4 regions of the Clostridium fungisolvens genome follow, and region 2 is predicted to be linked to each of the others. Evidence: riboswitches for the same ligand, from Rfam matches in the RefSeq annotation. Region 2 holds a riboswitch; each other region holds the start of a gene.
The links. A riboswitch is a leader RNA that binds a small molecule or an ion and turns the genes downstream of it on or off. The one in region 2 is predicted to bind cyclic di-GMP.
Positions count from the first base shown of each region.

Region 1: linked by a shared signal. The riboswitch ahead of bsdtw1_RS23150 (ketoacyl-ACP synthase III) and the one ahead of bsdtw1_RS22670 (DNRLRE domain-containing protein) in region 2 are both predicted to bind cyclic di-GMP.
Region 3: linked by a shared signal. The riboswitch ahead of bsdtw1_RS02920 (family 2 glycosyl transferase) and the one ahead of bsdtw1_RS22670 (DNRLRE domain-containing protein) in region 2 are both predicted to bind cyclic di-GMP.
Region 4: linked by a shared signal. The riboswitch ahead of bsdtw1_RS21370 (OmpL47-type beta-barrel domain-containing protein) and the one ahead of bsdtw1_RS22670 (DNRLRE domain-containing protein) in region 2 are both predicted to bind cyclic di-GMP.

Region 1 is NZ_BLZR01000003.1:841-6,492, forward strand. Features, by position in the region: gene bsdtw1_RS23135 (helix-turn-helix domain-containing protein) at 1-57, shown strand, start outside; gene bsdtw1_RS23140 (MFS transporter) at 58-1,503, shown strand; gene bsdtw1_RS23145 (methyl-accepting chemotaxis protein) at 1,598-3,136, opposite strand; gene bsdtw1_RS23150 (ketoacyl-ACP synthase III) at 3,164-4,168, opposite strand; cyclic di-GMP riboswitch class I at 4,263-4,346, opposite strand; gene fusA (elongation factor G) at 5,191-5,652, shown strand, end outside.
Region 2 is NZ_BLZR01000002.1:59,366-65,017, reverse strand. Features, by position in the region: gene bsdtw1_RS22675 (ABC-F family ATP-binding cassette domain-containing protein) at 1-999, shown strand, start outside; cyclic di-GMP riboswitch class I at 1,316-1,403, shown strand; gene bsdtw1_RS22670 (DNRLRE domain-containing protein) at 1,495-5,652, shown strand, end outside.
Region 3 is NZ_BLZR01000001.1:765,336-770,987, reverse strand. Features, by position in the region: gene bsdtw1_RS02925 (HEAT repeat domain-containing protein) at 1-61, opposite strand, end outside; gene bsdtw1_RS02920 (family 2 glycosyl transferase) at 121-2,274, opposite strand; cyclic di-GMP riboswitch class II at 2,326-2,407, opposite strand; gene bsdtw1_RS02915 (L,D-transpeptidase) at 2,637-3,020, shown strand; gene bsdtw1_RS02910 (MATE family efflux transporter) at 3,126-4,448, opposite strand; gene bsdtw1_RS02905 (RpiB/LacA/LacB family sugar-phosphate isomerase) at 4,823-5,461, opposite strand.
Region 4 is NZ_BLZR01000001.1:4,822,976-4,828,627, reverse strand. Features, by position in the region: gene bsdtw1_RS21370 (OmpL47-type beta-barrel domain-containing protein) at 1-3,848, opposite strand, end outside; cyclic di-GMP riboswitch class I at 3,934-4,024, opposite strand; gene bsdtw1_RS21365 (DUF6054 family protein) at 4,332-4,658, shown strand; gene bsdtw1_RS21360 (carbonic anhydrase) at 4,715-5,485, opposite strand.

The DNA.
Region 1 (5,652 bases), on a different contig from region 2:
TGTAATAATAGTTTAAATAGATTAATAACACTACTAAATGAGAAAGAGGAAGAGTAAATGAAGAAAGATAATTACAAATGGATAGCGTTGTCCTGCACTACAATCGGTGCATTGCTATCAGTTATGAGTGGTAGCACTCTAATGATAGCATTACCTGTGATAATGAAAGATATAAATGCTGGAATGGGTATAGTTACTTGGGTTCTTATGGGATATATGCTAGTTTTAACAATACTAGTTCCTTCAATAGGAAGAGTAGCTGATATGGTTGGTAGAAAAAAGTTGTATGTTAGTGGATTTGCTGTATTCACAATAGCTTCTTTTTTATGTGGATTAGCACATAGTGGTTTAACACTACTTATATTTAGATTAATACAAGGGATAGGCGGTTCACTAATGGTAGCTAATAGTACAGCTATAGTTACAGATGCATTTCCAAAGAAGGAGTTAGGAAAAGCTCTTGGAATTAATACCATGATAATAAGTGTTGCAAGTGTTATAGGGCCTATATTAGGTGGGTTTCTAGTTAACTTTGGATGGAGAAGCATATTTTATATAAATGTACCAATAGGGATTTTAGGAACTATTTGGGCAGCAGCTCAATTAAAGGAAGTAGCTAACTTACCAGAAAAACAAAAGTTTGATTTTAAAGGAACTATAGTGTTTACATTAGGTATGCTATCACTGCTTATTGCATTAACCTTGGGAAGTTTTTCAGGATGGTTTAATCCAAATGTAGTGATTTTAATAGTAGCATCAGTTATATTAATTGCATTGTTTGTTAATATAGAAAGTAAAATTAAATACCCAATGTTAGATATGAGATTATTTAAGAATAGAATATTAGCATTTGCATACGCAAGCAACTTTTTTAATGGGATAGCTAGAGGAGCAGTAACGTTCTTATTAGTATTCTATTTTCAAGGGATAAAGGGAATTGACCCAATAATAGCAGGTATGTTATTAACTCCGCTTGCAATATCAATGATGATAGTATCACCTATAAGTGGAGTATTATCTGATAAGTATGGATCAAGAGCATTAAGTTCAATAGGACTTGCAACTTCTGCAGTAGGACTAATAGGATTTATGTTTATAAAAGAGAATTCATCTATGACAATGTTAGTTATATCAATGCTTATAATGGGGTTAGGGTCTGGATTATTCTTCTCTCCAAATACTAACGCCATAATGGGTTCGGTGCCAGCAGATAAAAGAGGTGTAGCTGCAGGGGTAAGAACTATGCTAAATAATGCTGGAACAGTTTTAAGCATAGCCCTTTCTATGGCTATAATAGCTTCAAGCGTGTCTCCAGAAGCTATGCAGGCCCTATTTGTTGGTACTCAAGTGGGAGCTGAAGGAATAGCTATTGGAAAGTTTATCGGTGGACTCAGATTAGCTTTTACTATATCATTTATATTTAGTGTAGTAGCAGCTCTATTATCTTACTTAAGAGGACCAGAACCAGCATGGGAAGAGAGCGAAGAAGAAAAGGTTGCATAATAAAAACTATAAATAAAGATAGGCTGTCCGTGATAAGTTTAATACTTATAGGGACAGCCTATTGGCTATTATAACTAATTTATAGTTATAAGTTTTAGTTCTTGTTAGTTAATGTATTCATTTCCTTAGCTAAATCTCTTAGGTATTCTGAACTTGCAGCTATCTCTTCACCAACAGCAGCATTTTGGTTTACTGAATCGGACACTTCTTTAAATTTATTTATTGTTTCTTCAGTAAGTTCAGATATCTTAGAATTAAATGAAACAACGTTTTCTGTTTCAGTAATCATTGAGGATGCTAACTCACTGATAGTAGTTATATTAGTATTAGATACCTTCAGTTTATCAACCATAGTGGATACATTATCAACAGCATTAGTCAATATAGTATTACCAGTGGAAATTTGAGCATTATTTTCAGTCATTAGTCCTTCCACTTCTCGTATTTTTTCTTTAAATTCACTTAATATTGAACCTATATCAGTTAGAGAAGTTCTACTATCTTCAGCTAATTTTCTAACCTCATCAGCAACTACGGCAAATCCTTTACCTAATTCGCCAGCTCTAGCAGCTTCTATAGAGGCATTTAAGGCAAGAAGATTTGTTTGCTCTGATATATCACTTATTATCCCTATAATACTATCTATTTCAGCTGATTTTTCTTCAAGAACTTTAGAAGCTTCGAAAGTATTTTTTATTCTTATGCTTATATGGTTTATTATATTTAGAGCCTCTCTTAGAGATTTGTTATTCTCATTAGATAATGAAATAATTTCATTAGAAAATGCTTTAGTACTATCAACCTTACTAGAAACATTCTTATTTATGTCAAGTAAGTTAGATAATATGGTTTCATTCTTTTGAGAGTTATTTAACATGTGGTTTGCATCATTATTAATATCGTTACTTAAAGAGGCTATATATTGAAGAGATTTTGCTTCTTGATCAACAGCTGTTGATAAGGTAGTACTTGAATTTAATAGCATCTCTGAGAACTCACTTATTTGAGAGAATAAATTAAAGATATGTTCATTTTTTTCTTTTATATCTTTTTCATTATTACTTATATCTTTAAGTAATAATGAAGAGAAATATGTAAAAATATATATAGCAAAAGAAGTAAGGGTTATCACAATTATTCTAATAATTATTTCTCTTAAAAAAACTTGGTTTTCAGGCAGTAAATTTGAATTACTAAAGAATATATACACTTGTGATAGTACGCTAGCTCCCACTGAAATAAGAGTTAGCTTGTGATCAAATAAAAGTGCACTTAATAGTATGAAGTAGAATACTACTATCCATAATTCCTTAGATGGAACCATCCAAGCCAAATAAATATAGTTTACATAACATATAATCACTAAGCTAGCTTTTAAAAAAGTTAACCCTCTCTTCCATGATTGGGCATCCTTCATAGCCCATTTGTATCCTAATCTAAAAAGTATAACCTCAAATAAGGTTAGAGCCATTAAAATATATAATGAGCTCCAACTTATTTCAGGATATAAATTCATTGCCTTCATACCTATAAATAATGTTCCTGCCATTAATGCACTAACAGAATATATTATTAATACAAATTTTAATGTTTTTTTCTGAAAGTCAATTATACTACTTGATAAGGCTTCCATTCTTATCCCCCTGTTTCTAAAAATTAATTACCATTTATAGATTAGAGAAGACATAGTGTAACCAGCTGCAACAGAACAAAATATTAGAATATCCCCTGACTTAAAACCTTCAATAGATAATTTATCATCTAGTGCCATGATTGGGCTTGCACAACCAGTATAGCCATATCTATCACCGATAAATATAGCCTTAGATTTATCTACACCCAGTTTTTCAATAGTTTGATACAGATCATATTTAGAGAATTGTGATATAAAATAATGAGAAACTTGCTTTGGAGTAAGCTTATAATCTCTTAGTAAGGAGCTTATAAGTTTAGTCCATTCATCAGAAAGAAAACTAAAATCGAAAGGATCCCATTTTAATCTTCGATCATAATTTGAAGTTTTTTCATCAGTTATTTTTGACAAACCACAATTAGGAAATCTTATATTTTCATTATAACTATCATCAGTGAATACCCTAGAACCTAAAAATCCTCTTTCTTCCTCCTCTTCTACAATTTCAAGTATAATAGCTGCAGCTCCATCTGATATACCTTGATAAACAACTAAATCATCTTCTCTAGAAAATGGTAACATGTTCATTGAACCTAATACAAGAATTCTTTTATATTTATCGTCTAATTTTAAAAATCTTGAAGCAATGTCGATTGCTGTAAGCATACCTATACAATCATTATTTATATCAAAAACATTTGTAGCATTTTCTGCCTTTAGTTCATTTTTTATAATTAGCGCACAACATGGTGTAAGAAATTCAGGAGTATCTGATGCTGATATTATTGCATCAATATCTAATGGGGTAAGATTACTTCTTTCTAAAGCCACTTTTGCAGCTTCCACCGCCATTGTAATGCTTGTTTCGTCTGGAGAAGCTATAGTTCTTCTGTCTCTTCCCATTTTCTCCATAAGTCCTATTGCATGATTTTCCGTTCCAAATCTTTTATAGTGTTCTATATAGTAATCGTTATATAGTGTCTTTTCAGGATGATAACTTCCTACTCCTTTTATTATTACGTTTTTTACCATAATATCTCCTCCGTATAATTAAAATTTTTAATTTAAAATAATATTAAAAATAAAAATGGACAAATTAAAACTTGTCCATTTTTAATCTAACAAACTTAGTAGCCTGGCAATCATAAATCAAATTCTTAGATCCATAGCTTTGCGTCCCAACCTTTCGATAGGTTTGCCTTTATTAAGTAAAAATAGATAACATTATTAATATAAGGATTTGGGTAAAATTACTAATTACGACTATTTTACCAAAGATTACACAAAATGTACATAAATACACAAAAAATTAACATTTAATTCAATGCATGTTATTTTTAAATAAAAAATTTTAAATATAAGGTATAATTTATAGATTTATTCCAATAATTAGTTATATAGAAAATGTTTTCAGAATTTTTTGAAAATAAGAAGGATAATAATTTAAGGAAGAGAATATTATTTATTATAATAATATAAAAAAGGTATGAATACATTTATTAGTAACTAATTCTATTTTATTCTTTATGAATTTATAACTAAATTATATATGAGGATAATTATCCGAATACACTAAGACATAATATAAGTTAAAGAATAAAAAAGAAGAATATGCCGCCTGTAAGATTCTTCACATACGCTTAAGAAAAGGCAGATGCGCAAAAAAATTTACTAAAGAAGATCGCTTTAGCGAATTTTTTACAAGCGATATAAAGGTTGAATACTTTATAGGATTATCCCGTCATATGATACACAACATCTATAAAATTAAATCTATCAATTTAACTTTCAACACATTAATATTAAATCGTTTATATTTACCATTAATACATTCTGTTCAAAAAGAAAATATTTTTAGCTTTGAAAATCTTTAGCTAGTTGATATGAGTTTTTTTAGTTTCGGTAAGATATTAAAAGATAAGTACAGTATCTTGCAAAATAAATCTCAAAAAGATATCAATCAACTACTGCTTTATATACAGCTAAAGTCTAAATTTTAATGGAAGGTAGGTGAATATCTTAACTTTATAGATTATGAAGTTAAGATAAAATGTATGAAAGACTATAAAACTGATAATCTAAGAAATGTAGGTATAATTGGACATAGTTCATCAGGGAAAACAGCCCTAGCAGAAGCTTTATTATATTATACTAAAACCATTGATAGATTAGGAAAGATAGAAGAAGGCACAACTACAAGTGACTATGATGTTGAAGAAAAAAAGAGGGGAATCTCTTTATCTGCTTCTGTTATTCCATTTGAATGGAATGATAAAAAGATAAACCTTGTAGATATTCCTGGTTATTTTGACTTTGTAGGTGAAGAAATACAAGGGATTAGAGCTATAGATGTTTCCATGATTGTAGTTTGTGGTGCCGCCGGAATACAGGTTGGTACGGAAAAGGCATGGGAATATTGCAATAAGATGAAGTTACCTAGAGCATTTTTTATAAACAAGTTAGATAGAGAAAACTCAGATTATGATAAAGTATTAGCTGATCTAAAGAGTAAATTT
Region 2 (5,652 bases):
GCAAGTACTCGTCTTGGAAAGAAAGTAATAGAAGTAAATAACATAAGTAAGTCTTTTGGTGATAGAAAGCTTATTGATGACTTTAGTTATATATTACTTAGAGATGATAGAGTAGGAATAATAGGACCTAACGGAATGGGTAAATCCACTTTAATAAATATAATAAGTGGAAAGATTAAGCCAGATAGCGGAGATGTTGAAGTTGGTGAAACAGTTAAGATAGGTGCATTCTCTCAAGAAACTTATCATATGGATGATTCTTTAAGAGTTATAGATTATATAAGAGAAGGTGCAGAATTTATATCCAATGAAGAAGGATATAAGTTAAGTGCATCACAAATGCTTGAAAGATTTAAGTTCCCACCAGCAGATCAATGGACTCCAATATCAAAACTGTCAGGTGGAGAAAAGAGAAGACTATATCTACTTAGAGTTTTAATGGAAGCACCAAATGTTCTTATATTAGATGAGCCTACCAATGACCTCGATATAGAGACCCTTACAATATTAGAAGACTACTTAGATGAATTCCCTGGTGCAGTTATATCAGTATCCCATGATAGATACTTCTTAGATAGAATGGCAACTAAGATATTCTCCTTTGAAGGCAATGGGAAGGTAGATCAGTACACAGGTAACTACACTGACTATAAAGAAGATAATAGACAAAAAGATATCAACAGTTCAGAAGAAAAGAATAAGAAAACTGTTGATAAAAAAGCAGAAGCTGTGGATAGTAATCAAGGTAAGAAAAAAGAAAGAGCATTAAAGTTCTCATTTAAAGAGCAAAGAGAGTATGACGAAATAGATGAGATTATAGCAGGAATAGAAGAAAAGATAAGCGAACTAGAAGCTAAGATAAATGCAGCTAGCACAAACTATTCTCTTCTTCAAGAACTTATAGCAGAAAAGGAAGAAACAGAAAAGCTTCTAGAAGAGAAGATGGACAGATGGGTTTATCTAAATGATCTTGCTGAGAAGATAAATGAAGGTAAATAATATATAAAGACTAGCAATAATGTGGTTTTACATACACATTGTTGCTAGTCTTTTAATTTGGCATATGATGCTAAAAATAATGGACTAACAAGATGTCAATGGAGTCACAGTGAATCATAAAGTTTCATATGAAAATATAACAAAACTGATTACATATAAAAGAAGATATCTACACTATTAGTAAACTAACTATTAATAAATTATTAATAAATACGATTATTAAATTATGGATTAAATGTAAATTAGTAATTGTATGGGAAAAGTATTACAATTGTTAAAGCATTATTCCATAAGTGGATGTATATTATTAAAAAACCATAGATAAAGGCAAATTTATTGAAAGATAAAGACGCAAAGCTACGGGCCTAAGGTATTTTAAATACTAAGGTAGCCGGGTTACCTAAGTGGTATATTTCATTTATATATTCTATGAAATCTATTCACATGTCTAAAATTCAATATGCTCATATCTATGGACTTATTAGGGGGTGTAGGATGAAAAGAAACATTCTAATAAGGGCCATATGTATCTTTTTGATTTTCTCTAATTTACTTTTTTCTTCAAATGATGTACTCGTATATGCCGCTGAAAACTTAGCAAAGCAGCCGCAAAAGGGAGAGTATTACGGTAAGGACATCAACAAAGAAGCTGAAAAAGTAAGTTCTGTAAGTCAGACTGACAACAAGTCTACGAAGGCTCTTAGGAAACCAAGTGTAACTAAATCAAAGAAAGAAGAAACTTATACTAAGGATAAGGAAGTAGTAAGCAAAAGAACAGCTAATAGTAAGACTTATAAGCTGGATAAAAAAACAGAAGTACAACAAATCTTCTTTGATAAGGTCAACTTTAAAGATGAGAAGGGAAACTACCAAGAAGTAGATAATACTCTAAACCTAAATAGTAGTGGCGGATATTATGAAAATAAAGCCAATGACTATAAGGTAAACCTTCCAACTGAAATTACTAAGGACAAAGGTATAGCAATACAAAAAGGGAAAGTCTCTATCAACTTGTTTCCTATGGAAGGAGATTTTTCTAGAAGTGCAGCTGCAGAAAACTCAGTTTTATATAATGATGTTTTCGATGGTGTAGATTATCAATATACTGCAAATTCAGATAGTGTTAAGGAAGACATTATACTTAATCGCTATGTTGACAAATCTACCTTTAAATATGCAGTTAGCACCAAGGGATTAACGCTTAAAGAAGAATTTAATTCAATAAGAGGATATGAAGCAGGTAAACAACAACCTACGGTTATACTAAGTGCTCCTGTTATGACTGATGCTTCTGGAAAAACAAATAATAACTTAACTATAAAGCTAGAAAAGAAACTGTTTGGTAAAGATATTATTACTGTGACAGTAGATGAAAACTGGCTTAAGGCACCAGAGAGAGCTTATCCAGTAAAAATTGATCCTGATACTGGTTTTGTTAATTCAGAGATCAATGTAACCTGTGCTGAAGAAAATGCACCTAATACCAACACGTTGAATAACGGTTATAGCTATGTTGGAACGGATGATGGTGTGAAATCAGGGAATAATTCAAGTATAACAAATGGATTCCAGAAAACTAGGACTTATCTTAAGTTTGATGTTAATGCTAAGGTTCCTAAAGAAGCTACAATTACATCAGCAACTCTTGAGATGTTTCAATCTACTTCCTTTGGAAATAATGACAGAGAAGTTGGTTTGTATAGTGTTGATGATAGCTATGATATAACTAGATTAACTTGGAATAACCAACCGAAGAATAAAACATATTATTCTTCTGCAATGGTAACGCCTAATGCGCATGCTGTTGATTTTGATATTAAGCAAATAGTAAGTGATTGGGTAAATGGGAAAGCAAACAACGGAATACTTTTGCAATATCTAAATGAAACTCAACAATGTGAAGCTTTTTCAACAGATAAAAATGAATATACAACTCAGAGACCATCGATTAAGATATTCTATGAATTTGTAGATGGTGTAGATACTAACATGCCTTTTGGCGCACCAAATATAAACTTAAGACCAATTACTGAACACGATAGTGAAGGAAGTCTTAAAGTTGATGGAATCTCTATAGATGGATTAGTAAAGCCAACCTCTACAGTAAACTACGAGTTAGATGTTGAAAATCCAGATTTTAAAGGAAGTGCAGAGGCTAGCTATATCTACAAATATCCTGATGGTGCTATGTACTCCAGTCTTTTCCCTAAAGCTTATGTGTATAAGGGAAAGGATAGTAACTGGCAGGCAGATAAAATACTGACACCAAAGCTTAATCAGCTTTATAGGATTAAAGCTACTGCAACCTTAGATGGACAAACTAGTGACACAGGCTATAGTGATTATTTTCAGATTTATCAAGTTCAAGCTAAGGACACTATACCTTACATAGCAAGCTTTTATGGTGTTCCTAATTCTGTGATAATGAGTGATAACAAAGTTGGAGATACACTGCTTGTGGAAGGAAACACTCTTTTCATAAGAAATCCTAAGAAAAATGCAGGTAAGCCATATACACCTCCATCTTTAACGGATGCGAGAAAAAAAGAGATAGATAGTGCACTTATGGGAAGAAAGAAGCATTGTATTTATGGTTTCGAGCCAATAAACTTGCTTACTGGTAACTTCTTATATGAAGCTGATGATGCTAGTGCAACTGATTTTAATGGAGATTTCTCCATAAAAAGAACCTATAATGCAATGGAAGAAACCCATGACGGATATTTTGGAGTGAAGTGGGACTTTAACTTTAACAAGTCTTTATCAGCACTAGCAGATGGAACTATAATATTCAGTCAAGGTGACGGAAGCACTATTTACTATAGAAAAGGCAGTGATGGAAGCTATAGTGGACCTGTAGGAGAAAACCTAAAGCTTTCTTTAGTAAATGATGATAGTAGAAAAAATATAGGATATCAAATAACTGATGGCATAACCACATACCTATTTAACAAGATGGGGCTTTTAGATTCTCAAATTGATGAAAAAGGCAATACTACAAAGTTAGCATATAATGAAGACTACAAGCTAACCAGCATAACTTCACCTTCTGGAAAGATTTTTGGAATAACTTTAAGTGATGAAGGTAGGATAAGTGCAATAACACTGCCAAATCAAAGTGTTTTAAAGTATAGCTATGATGGAAATGGAAATTTAGTTTCTTATATAGATGCTAACGGACATGAAACTAAGTACCAGTATGATGAGAAGGGAAGAATGGTATCCTTCACTGATGCTAAGGGAAATAAATCTGTGGTTAACACTTACGATGATCAAAATCGTGTTACTGTTCAAGAAGATGCTCAAGGTAAGAAAATATATATAAGTTACTACGATGGATACAGTGAAACAACAGATGCTAACGGTAATAAAACACAATATTACTATGATTCGCAGTACAGAATAACTAAAACCGTAAAGCCAGACGGAACTGTAGAAACCTTAAGCTATGATAACAATAATAACGTAAAATCCTCTACAGATGCTTTAGGACACACTACTACTTATGAGTACGATGGCAGAGGAAACAGGCTTAAGGAACATAGATTTGATGGGAAAGTTAAGACCTTTGAGTATGACAGTAAGGATAATCCTATATCAATTACTGACTTTGAAGGAAATACTACTACAATGACCTATGACGGCAATGGAAACCTACTAAAGGTTACTGCGGCGGACCAGTCTACTTATGAATATACTTATAATAGCAATAACCAAGTAGCTACAGTAAAGGACCCAACAGGTAAGACTTATAAATACGAATATGATGGAGCCAATGTATCAAAAGCTACTGATGCAAAGGGAAATGTATATAAGTATTATTATAATGCTATGGGTAAGGTTATATCTGTAGAAGATCCACTAGGTAAGATAACTAGAATATCTTATGATGGTAAAGGCAATGAATTAAGCACCATTTTACCAGACGGAGGAATTGTAGCCTATACTTATGACGCTAATGATAACAAGGATTCTGTAACTGATGGTAACAAAAATGTATCAAAGTTTGAATATGATAACCTAAATAGAGTAATTAAATCTATAGATCCTTTTGGCAATATAACTACCTATGCTTATGATGCCAATGGTAATAATATAGAAGAAAAAAATCCGGCAGGATATACGAAAAGCTATCAATATGATAAGTTGAACAGATTAATAAAAGTTATAGACGGTGAGGATGGAGAGACAACTTACGAAAGAGATGCTTTAGGAAATATCCTCTCTGTAACGGATCCAAATGGCAACAAATCTGCCTATACCTATAATTATGCTGTAAACAAGGTAGAGAAAACTGTAGGACCAAAAGGACAGACTTTAGTAAATAAGTACGATGATGAAGGTAATCTATTAGAATTAACACTGCCTGATGGTAATGCTAAGAAGTATAAGTATGATAATCTATATAGATTAATACAGTTTACAGATACAAATGGAGTAGTGACAGATACTACTTATGATAACTTAGGTAGGATTTCCTACATGAAGGATAGCTTAGATAGAGAGTACTACTATAACTATGACGATAATGGAAATCTAATTAATACAAAGGACCCTTTAGGTTATATAGTAAGCTACACCTATGACGGAAGAAACCAATTAACTTCATTAACTGATGAAGAAGGGAAAATTACAAATTATAGCTACACTGAT
Region 3 (5,652 bases), on a different contig from region 2:
AATACAGTAATACTATTATTATTGAAAAAAATCCTATTGATATATATACATATTGATCCATAATAACCTCCCTCAAATTTTAATGTAAATGTAATAATGATTTAAAGCTTGAAACTGATTCTAATATCCTATAGATTTAAATGCATCTTTTATAATGTTATATGAAAGTTTAAGCCTTTCGTGATAAGTGGGTGTTTCCCATTCCTTCCAGCTATATAATTTCATTTCACTATTATCAACTACCTTATTGTCCCTAATTAAAATTCCACCTTCATATAATCCATCTATTTTTAACGGAGCTATATCTTTTTTCTCATAAAAATTATCCATGATCATTTTTGAAGAAGGATCCATAACATTTAATAACTGCCAAGGTATCCTAATCTCTATCTTATCTTTGTTTACAGAAAAATCCGTTAAAGAGTTGAAATCCTTATTCTTTGGATTACCGTCTCCTTTAACAAGTTTTCCTGTTTCATACTTTTCTAAGGGAATTGATTTGTTGTCCTGTGGAAGATACAGCTGCCTATTTAAACAAAGGTACATAGGATTAAAGATTCCTGTATCTTTCTTCTCATAAGTTGAATTCTTATCTATCATAGAAGTACCATCTTTCTTAAGTGCCTTGTACGCGTACATATAATAGAAAGAATCATAATAAGCATCCACAACTATCCTAGATCCTGCTTTTTTATCTAAAGCTATTATCATATCTGTAGGTCTTTTTAGTTCTATGTTTAAGTCTTTATATTTTAAGTTACCTGACTTTGGGGTTATATCAATTGGAATAAGTAACTTATCCTCATCAAAATTAAAATTTTTAACGTCTGCCATAATATATAGATATTTTTCATCACTTTTAGTATATATCTTCATATTATCATCGCTTATTATAGGCTTATCCTTCTTCCAATCTGATACATCACCATCAACATAACATATACTTTCCTTATTTCCAGGGTCAAAAGCTAATATCCCAAATTCCTGCTCATTTGTCTGTGTATTGGACCAGTAAGCTCTTCTATCAGCTATATCAAGATCCATATTGTTCCATGTTCTTTTAAACCATTCGTCTTGCCAGGTGAATATAAGTCCTCCAGCATATCCTTCATCATATATATCCTTAAGCATAGCTACATCCATTTCCCCTTGACTCTTTTCATCTAAGTTCCCTTGATTGTACCCCATATAAACACTTCTATGCGCCATTCCCCTTGCTGCAGGAACACCAAATTCGGCAACTAATACAGGAACTGTATGTTCTTTAATTAAGTCTTTTAAATATGCCTTATAAGTATCTACTTTACCATTTTCATCTTTAAAGCTTGAATATTCATGTTGATAATTCATAGAATCTGGATAATACGGATATATATGATAAGCTGCAAAAAGCCCTGATTTAAAAGTGTCTTTCTTCTTTATATGTTCCGTATTAACCTCAGCCATATCTTCAGTCTCCAATGGTTCATTTGGATGCTTTAACACATCTGTTGTAACCCAATTAGTGAAACTCACAGGCCTTTGCATTTTATATTTTTCAGTCTCATATTGTATTGCATAATCTCCTGACTCACCTAAGAAAATTTCAAAAGGAGAAGCTTTTTCAGTATATAAGAACTTACCATTATAATCGCTTATATTCTTATTAATAGCATTAGTGTTATTTACAAGCTCAGGGTCCCACTCAATTCCTAGTATCCATCCCATAACATAAGGGGATACCTCCTTTGTATAATTACCACTAGCATACCCACTTTTAGCCGATAGTTTTGCATTTCCATGAATTATATCTACAAGCGTCTTTATATCTTCTTTGAATCCATTCTTAATCTTTGGGTTATGTGTATTTTTAAATTTTTTTAGATCATCTTCATTTGCCCAAACCCCTTGAAAAATATATAATGGTTTTATTGCAGTCCTATTATATTCATATAAAGCATCATAGAACTCTGGTTTAAGAATTGTATATACTCTTATAGTATCTGCATTCATGGCTGAAATCTCCTTAAACCATCTCATATACTCATCCTTAGTTATTGCTAGTTCCCCTGGATAAGCGCCTGGTTTAGCAGCTCCTATATTTACTCCTTTAATAAAAGATTTCTCCCATTTCCCATACTTGTATATATAAAAAGACTTACTATCAACCTTTGCTATATAAGAAACTCCATTCTCCTTATATATAGATACTTGATTCCTAACTAAAAACAAGTACTTATATCCTAAAAAAAGTAGCAAGATCGTAATGATTGAAAATATTATAAACTTCTTCAATTTTATCCCCCTCAAAATTTCCAAAAAACTCAAAATGCAACCGACCTACTATTATAAGTTGGCCGGTTGCACTACTCGCTCACCATATACAAAGTGCCCAATTAAGTATATAGATCAAAGCCTCCACTATTAAAATATAAATTCTAGCAGTACTCCATTCATTGATAGATGTACTTAATCAATAATAACTATTAACTAATACATATATATACATAATATCATAAATTATTCCTACTTTCCTATATTTTTTAATTAATTTTATATAGATGAACTACTTCGTAATCCATCTATAACTTATATTCACTCAATTTTACTAATCATAATAATATATTCTATATTAATTATTATTTTTTAGGAGTTTTATGTTTGATTATCCATTCTCTGATGACTATTTTCAATATTACAGGGCAATTTATAGCATCACAATTAATACGGAAGCCCATACACTAACTTTATTTAAGTCTGGTAACTTTTTCAAATCCTATACAGTTGCAGTTGGAAAATCTTCTACCCCTACTCCAAAGGGAACTTTTAAGATAATAAATAAAGCTATAAATCCAGGTGGTCCTTTTGGTGTAAGGTGGCTAGGACTGGATGCACCTAATGGTGATTACGGCATCCACGGAACTAATAATCCTGCCTCCATAGGCAAAAATGTGTCAAATGGTTGTATTCGTATGTATAACAAAGATGTACTGGAGTTATCAAGCTTAGTACCTTTAGGTACGGTTGTAAAGATCGTTTAAAAATAGTATATTAATACAACCTTGAAAAAAGTCTAAATTATATTGATTTTCGTTTTACCAATATAATTTAGACTTTTTTAGTTTTATATCTATATACGATTCAAATTAGCTTTTCTTTATATTCTTTATAAAGAAAGGCACCTCATAACTTAGCATTACAATCCATCCAAGACCACAACTTAATGCTATACCTGCAACTCCAAATCTTGGAGCAAAAATGTAAGAGAAAATTACTCTTCCAATCATTTGTACAAAGGTTGACATTAATGTTATCTTCAAATCACCCATTCCCCTAAAGTACCCTTGTATTCCATTTGTCCAACTAGGTAGTAAATAGAAAAATGCCATCATTTCAAGATACATTACTCCCATATTTACAACAGCATCATCGCTGCCATTGATAAAGAGCTTCATTATGCTCCTTGATCCTAAAAAAATCACTGCACATATTATGAACCAGTAAATAGTTTCTAACTTTAGTCCTGTCCATAAGCCTGGCTTAATACGATCATTTTTCTTAGCCCCTCTATTCTGAGCCAAAAAAGTAGTCATTGCTTGAGCTATACTTTGTTCTGGCATAAAAGCAAAATCATCTACTCTATTAACTGCATTAAAGGCTGCAATAGCTTGTACGCCTAATGGGTTCACTGCACCTTGAACCAATACTTTTCCTACATATAGACACGTTTGCTGCATTGCAGTAACCCAACTATAATTTATTGTACTTCTAAGTAAAGCTTTATCTAGTATAATTTCTTCTCTTGAAAAACGTAAAAGTGGAACTTTTAAATATATATACACAATACAAAAAACACTAGAAAACATTTCAGCTGTAACTGTAGCTATAGCTGCTCCTTCTACTCCCATATGAAAAAACTTTAGAAATATTATATCCATTACCACATTTAAAATAGATGAAATCATTAGAAATTTAAGTGGTGTTTTTGAATCTCCAATACTTCTTAAGGTTGCTGCAAAAACATTGTATAAAAAGGTGAAAATCAGTCCAAAGAAGATTATTCTTAAATAAATAGTAGCATCTGGAATAAGTTCTTCAGGAGTTCTTATTAATCGCAAGATTGGTTTAGTAAATGCCACACAAAAAATAATTATACATGAAGTGAAGATAAACCCACCAATCATTGTAGTTGAAACTTCCCTCTTAAGCTTCTTAATGTTTCCAGATCCAAAATATTCGCTCATTAAAACAGATGCTCCCATGCAAATACCAATTATTAAAAACATAACTATATTCATAATAGGATTGGCAGTTCCCACTGCAGCTAGTGCTTTAGTTCCTACGAATCTACCTACAAAGATAGAGTCTGCTGCATTGTAAGTAAGTTGAAATAAATTTCCAAGAATCAATGGTATTGAAAAGCTAATCAAATGCCTAGGTATATTGCCTTTTGTCATATCTGTAGTCAAGATTTGTCACCGTCCGATCACGTTATAATTTTTCTATAATTATTTATAGATAACCCATTCATCTCGCTCTAATCAGTGAATATTAAAAGTTTTAAAACCAAATGAAGTAGCCATTGTTCACGTGAACAATGCTGCACTTACTATTCTATACTATTTTTTTAATAAGTGAAAGCATCTAGAAAAAAATCGCTAAGTGATCTCTTAGCGATTTTTTATATTTTTTATATTTTTTTATTTGAATATATATTTACTTGCTTAAAGTTATGTTAGTATAGATAAACTACTTCGTAATAAAATTTATTATTTTTAAATTCTCTCACCAAAACCCGTGAGAGTTTTAAAAATAGATTTCGGATCGAAGTGGTTCATCTTTACTAAGCTAATATCTCTCTTATATATGAGGCTATTTCTTCATTCTTGCAATTTTCAAAAAAGTATTCCTTGAATCTTTCTCCACTGATTGCTCCCTTTAATAACTCTTGGTCTATTCCCTTTAGTATTGTTACGATGTCTTTATAAGTAACTTTCTTAACTTCGTCTAATATTTTCTTATTTCTCTGTTCAGGTATAGCACGATCTCTTGGATATCCTTGTCCACTTTCACCTTCGAAAAGTCTTTCAAAAACATATTGAAGGTTCAACTCTGCTCCCCATCCAAAACCTTTCGCGAATGGCATAGATATTGCATTTCCATCATTTATTTGAGCAAACATATATGCATCTGAAGGATCTACTACATAACCACATATAACTCCTGGGAATGAATTACATGCAAGCATAGCACCTGCACCTGTACCACAACCAGTTATTACATAATCTACTGCACTAGAATTAAGCAATATAGCTGCTAATATACCATTTTGAACATAAGTAAGAGAATTCTTATCTTCCGTTCTATACATTCCATAATTAAATACTTGATGTCCCATAGGTTCTACAACCTTCTTTAGAGCAGTATATACTATTTCATTTTTTGAGGCCTGACTATTTTCATTAATTAATGCTATCTTCATGTTATAAATTCCTCCAATTCAAATTTAAATCTATATATTCTTATTTTTAGGCACTATTAGAGTAATTAAATAAAACCTTCTATTTTACTTTGAATTTATATATAAAGTATAGCAATTAACATTTTCAATTTCTTGTTATTTTTTATATTAAATATTGCAATTATTGAACAACGATTTTATACTTATATCAA
Region 4 (5,652 bases), on a different contig from region 2:
ATATTAGAAGTAGTAACTGGTGCAGTTTTATCAATTTTTATATAAGCTGTCTTAACAGATTCAATATTACCTACCTTATCAACAGAATAGAAGGAAATCTTAGTAATACCTTCTTTACTTATTGTAAATGATGTTCCAGTTACAAAGGCTCCATCATCTATAGAATAATAAGTTGCTGCAACACCAGTATCTTTGTCAGTTGCAGATAAATTAACCAATACCTGTGATTGATTTGTCCAATTACTTGAAGCATCAATATTAGTAATAGGTGCTTCAGTATCAACTATAAGTTTCGCTAAAACAGTATTAGATGGAGATGATTCACCAAATGAATTACTGTATGATGTAACATAGTATAGATGGTTTGCATATGGAAGATTAGTTAGTGTATAAGATAAATTATTTATATTTTTTGCTACTAATACTGCATTACCATCTATAATTTCATATATGTTATATCCATTAGCATAAGTGACAAAGTTCCAAGATATTAGAGCACTTGATTGATCTAAAACCTTTAAAGTGGCAACTGGTGACTGCATATCAGGATAAACAATAGTTTCTGTTAATGCTGTAGAAAGTTGTGATTCACCAAATCTTGTACTATATGCCGTGATTTGATAACTATGTGTACCTTCTGATAAATTGAACACTTTATAACTTAAAGCAGTTCCTTTGTATAATAGTTGTTTATTGCCATCAGTAGTTTCATATATTCTATATTCATTTGCCCAGCTTACTGACTGCCAAGAAAAAGTTATATTATTAATGTTTGATATAGTTCCAACTAAACTTGGAGGCTGTACTACAGGCCAGATTAATGAAAGATTTATTGGACTTGCTACTGGTGATTCTCCAAAACGGCTGCTATAAGAATTAACTTCATAGCTATAATCACCTTCAGGCATATTCGTAAATGTAGCACTAGTAGTGGTAACTGTTTGTTTTAATACTCTTTGTCCGTTTACAATTTGATATACTCTATAAGCTGTTGCATAAGAAGATGCATTCCACTTTAAAGTGATATCATTCCCGTTAACGATTGTATTAGTTAAGTTAGCAGGTGCTTGCATTACTGGGAAGACTAAAGTGAAGCTAGTTTGACTACCATCTTGTGATTCACCGAAACGAGTGCTGTATGAGTGAATCTCGAAATTATAGTCACCTTCAGGCATGTTAGTAAATGTAATGCTAGTACCAGTAACTGTTTGTTTTAAAGTTTTTTGTCCATTTATAATCTGATAGATTCTATAGTTTGTTGTATATAATGTACTTCCCCATTTTAAAGTTATGTCGTTACCATTTACAATAGTGTAAGTGAAGTTACTTGGAGCCTGCATTACTGGGAAAACTAAAGTGAAGTTAGTTTGGCTACTATCTTGAGATTCACCAAAACGTGTACTATAAGAATGAATCTCAAAGTTATAGTCACCTTCAGGCATATTAGTAAATGTAACGCTTGTACCAGTAACTGTTTGTTTTAATACCCTTTGACCATTAATTAGTTGATAGATGTTATACCCAGTTGAGTAGGTTACTGAATTCCATTTTAAAGTTATATCATTTCCATTTGCAATGCTATAAGTAAGGTTTCCAGGTGCAAGCATTGTAGGGAAAGTTAGTGAAAATGATACATTGCTTCCTTCTAGTGATTCACCAAAACGTGTACTTACTGAATTAACTACATAAGTATGATCACCTTCTGGTACATTAGTTAATGTTGCTGTTGTAGCTGATACTGTAGTCTTTAACACTAATTGACCATCAATTAATTCATAAACCTTGTAGTTATTAGCATATGTTACTGCCGACCACGTCAATACTACGTCATTTCCATTCTGTATCTTATAAGTTAAGTTACCTGGAGCGGCCATTGTTGGTAAAACTAAAGTAAAGGCAGTTTCTGCTCCTACCGGAGATTCACCTAAAATTGTAGATACAGAATTTATGAGGTAATCATAATTACCACCAGCCATGTTGGTAAAACTAGCACTAGTAGTAGTTACAGTTTTTTGCAAAACTGCTTGTCCGTCAATTACTTGATATATTTTGTAGCTTGTTGCATATGGTGAAGCGGTCCATTTTAAAGTTATATCATTTCCATTTGTAATACTATATGTTAAGTTAGTTGGAGCCTGCATTGTTTGTCCATTCAGTGTAACAATTATAGTACTTCCATCTGAAGACTCTCCAAAACGGGTTGAATAAGAATGAATTTCAAAGCTATAATCACCTGAAGTCATATTTGTATAAGAAACAGTAGTACTTGTAACTGTACTTTTTAATACTTTCTGGCCATTAACTATTTGATATACCTTATAACTCGTAGCATAAGGAGATGCTGTCCAATTCAAGGTGAAATCCGTAGCACTTTTAATAGTTTGAACTACGTCTGTTGGCGGTGTCATCACCGGAAGTGTCAGTGTAAATGAAAGACTGCTTCCTTCAGTTGACTCGCTGAATCTATCACTATAGGAGTGGACTTCGTAAGTATAATCTCCACCATTCATATTAGTATAAGTTATACTAGTTCCAGTTAATGTGCTTTTTAAAACTTTTTGGCCATTAACTATTTGGTACACTCTATAATTGGTTGCATATGGAACTGAGGCCCACTTTAAAGTTATATCATTACCATTTGCTATAGAATATGTTAAGGAACTTGGAGCTTCCATTGATGGCAAAGTTAAATTAAAGCTTATTTGGCTTCCATCCTGTGATTCTCCAAAACGAGTTGAATAAGAATGAACTTCATAAATATAGTCATTTCCAGGCATATTAGAGTAGGTAACAGTTGTTCCTGTTAACGTACTTTTTAAAACCTTTACTCCATCAATTATTTGATAAACTGTATAATTAGTTGCATATGGAACAGCTGCCCATTTTAAGGTAATATCATTACCATTTGCAATACTATAAGTTAAGCTGCCTGGTGTCTGCATTACTGGAAGTATCAGAGTAAATGTCAGTTGAGATCCATCTTGAGATTCACCAAATCTGTCGCTATAAGAGTGAACTTCATACGTATAGTCACCAGCAGTCATATTAGTATATGAAATACTAGTACCAGTAGTGGTACTTTTTAAAGTTTTTTGTCCATCAATAATTTGATAAACCTTATAGCCTGTAGCGTAACTAACAGCGTTCCACTTCAGAGATATATCATTTCCGTTTAATATTGAATAAGCAAAATTACCTGGGGCTGTCATAGTTGGTAAAACCATATTTACATTAGTTGAGGCTGATATTGAAGATTCACCATAAAGTGGATTTACTGCTGAAACTGCATAAGTATAGCTTCCAGCAGGTGCATTAGTTATAGTATAAGTCGGTGTGCTTGATGTAGAAACTAATGTCTTTTGGCTATCAGCACCAATCTGATAAATGTTATAAGTTTTAGCATATTGAGAGCTTGTCCAAGTTAAAACTATATCATTACCATTTTGAATTTTACTGGTTAATGCAGTTGGAGCTGTCATATTTGGATAAGTAACATTAAAAGTAACAGGGGCACAAGGTCCTGACTCTCCATCTGTACTTAATGTTGATACAACATAACTATAATCTCCTTCAGGAATGTTATTAAAAGAATAAGAGGTTGATGTTGTTGTACCAACTAACTTAAGTTGACCATCAGTTATTCCATAAACATTATAACCAGTAGCTCCATAAACAGAGCTCCAAGAGAGTTTCGCATCACTTGGGGTAGTAAGTTGGACTGACAGGTTGCTTGGCGGTAACACATTGTTATTTGTTAATGCATAGACTTTTTCCACTGGTGGTGCCAGTTGGAAGAATAGTAGCAGTGATGCTAAAAATAGAAAACTGCTGCATAAAAGTTTTTTCATTTTGACCCTACCTTTCTTTGTGAAAAAGGGAAATAGGGAAAAGACAGACCTTAAGTAGGTCTATAGAATTGAAATTAGTATTCCCTGTGGTAACCGGCTGCCATCCACAAGATAAAATGTGGTACAGGCCCTTGGCTTTGCGTCTCATGGTTTCCCATGGTTTGCCTTTTTCACTTTTTAATTTTTTTAGATATATAGTTAGAAAACCACTAAAAATATAACTATATAAATTTAACTTTAAAGTAATATAATATAGCATATATACTAATAAGTTTACTCTTTTATATCTAATATGATAATTTTACTATATAGAGCGTAAATAAACAATACAGAAGGGTATTGTTAAAACCTGGTTTAATAAGGCATATTGATATTGATGTGTAAAATTATGTGTTAGTGACAAGTGATTATTATAGAGTACATATATTAGTACTATTTATATAAGGTAATAGATATATTGTTTTTAATAAAGGAGGGAGATTTATGAGTAAATATAATTTTAAGGTTAATATTACCCCAAATAAAGCATTTTCGTTAGTAAAGAATAGCCAAAGTGCAGATTTAGTACACGAAGAGTTCTTTGAGTTAGAAAATGGAGTGTGTACAGGAACATTAGTTTATGAAAAATACTACATGAGAACTAGCAATAGGGCTGCACTAGTTGTAATAATAGATAATATTAAAGGATACACAGATGTAAGAGCTATAGCTACAGGCAGCTCAGAAGGCTGGCTTTTTAAGTTTGATTGGGGCGCTGCGGATAATTTTGCAGCCAGTATTGAGAAAATATTAAAGGAGTATATTATATAATTAAAATTTTTAGCAGCCTTTATTAATTAAAAGGCTGCACTTTTTTGTCAAAAATGCTACTGTATATCAAAGGTTACTTTACCTGTATCCATATGATACTTGGCTCCAATTACATTTATCTTCCTTTCGGCAGTTAACTTTTGAATAACTAAGCTTTTATTAATCAAATTCATAGAATTTTTTATATTTTCATCAATTGTTAGATTATAAATTTCATCTGCATTTTGACTATTATTTTTAGTTTTATTATAAGATGGTTTTATTTGATCTATTATAGCTGTAATATTTTCAGATGTTGTACCACCTTCAATTGCAGCTTTTACTGCACCACATTTTTCATGACCTAAAACAATTATTAATGGGGCACCTAGATGTTCGGCTCCATATTCTATGCTTCCTAATGCAATAGGATCAATTACATTTCCAGCATTTCTAACAACAAATAAATCACCTAGTCCTTGATCAAACACTAATTCAGGTGGAACTCTAGAGTCTGAGCAACTTAACACAACTGCAAAAGGCTTCTGACCATCTGTAGATAGTTTCTTACGTCTAGCATCGCTTATATCATGTGTTAGTACTTTATTATCAACATATCTTTTATTGCCTTCTATCAAAAGTTGTTTTGCCCGATCTATACTAACATTGTCTGGTCTTATGTACATTTGAGAATCAGCAGTTTTATTCTCAAACGTTGTTCTGCTTGAAATTTTATTAATTGATAAAATGCTACTATTTCCAGTACTTGCACATCCTATTAATAAAAAAGTTGCTATAAGAATATTAGCAGTTATTAATGTAAAGATGTTAGATGATTTCTTAAGCATTTATGAACCTCCTAATTATAATTTTAGATTTAATGTAGATAGGTTATATTTTTGCTTATAACTAGGTCTTTTATCCGCTGTAAGATACAGTACAAAAAAAGTATAGTTTTTACATAATTCTCAGCTAATTCTCAGCTAGTTTTAAGGTTTTGTTAATTTAACTAGTT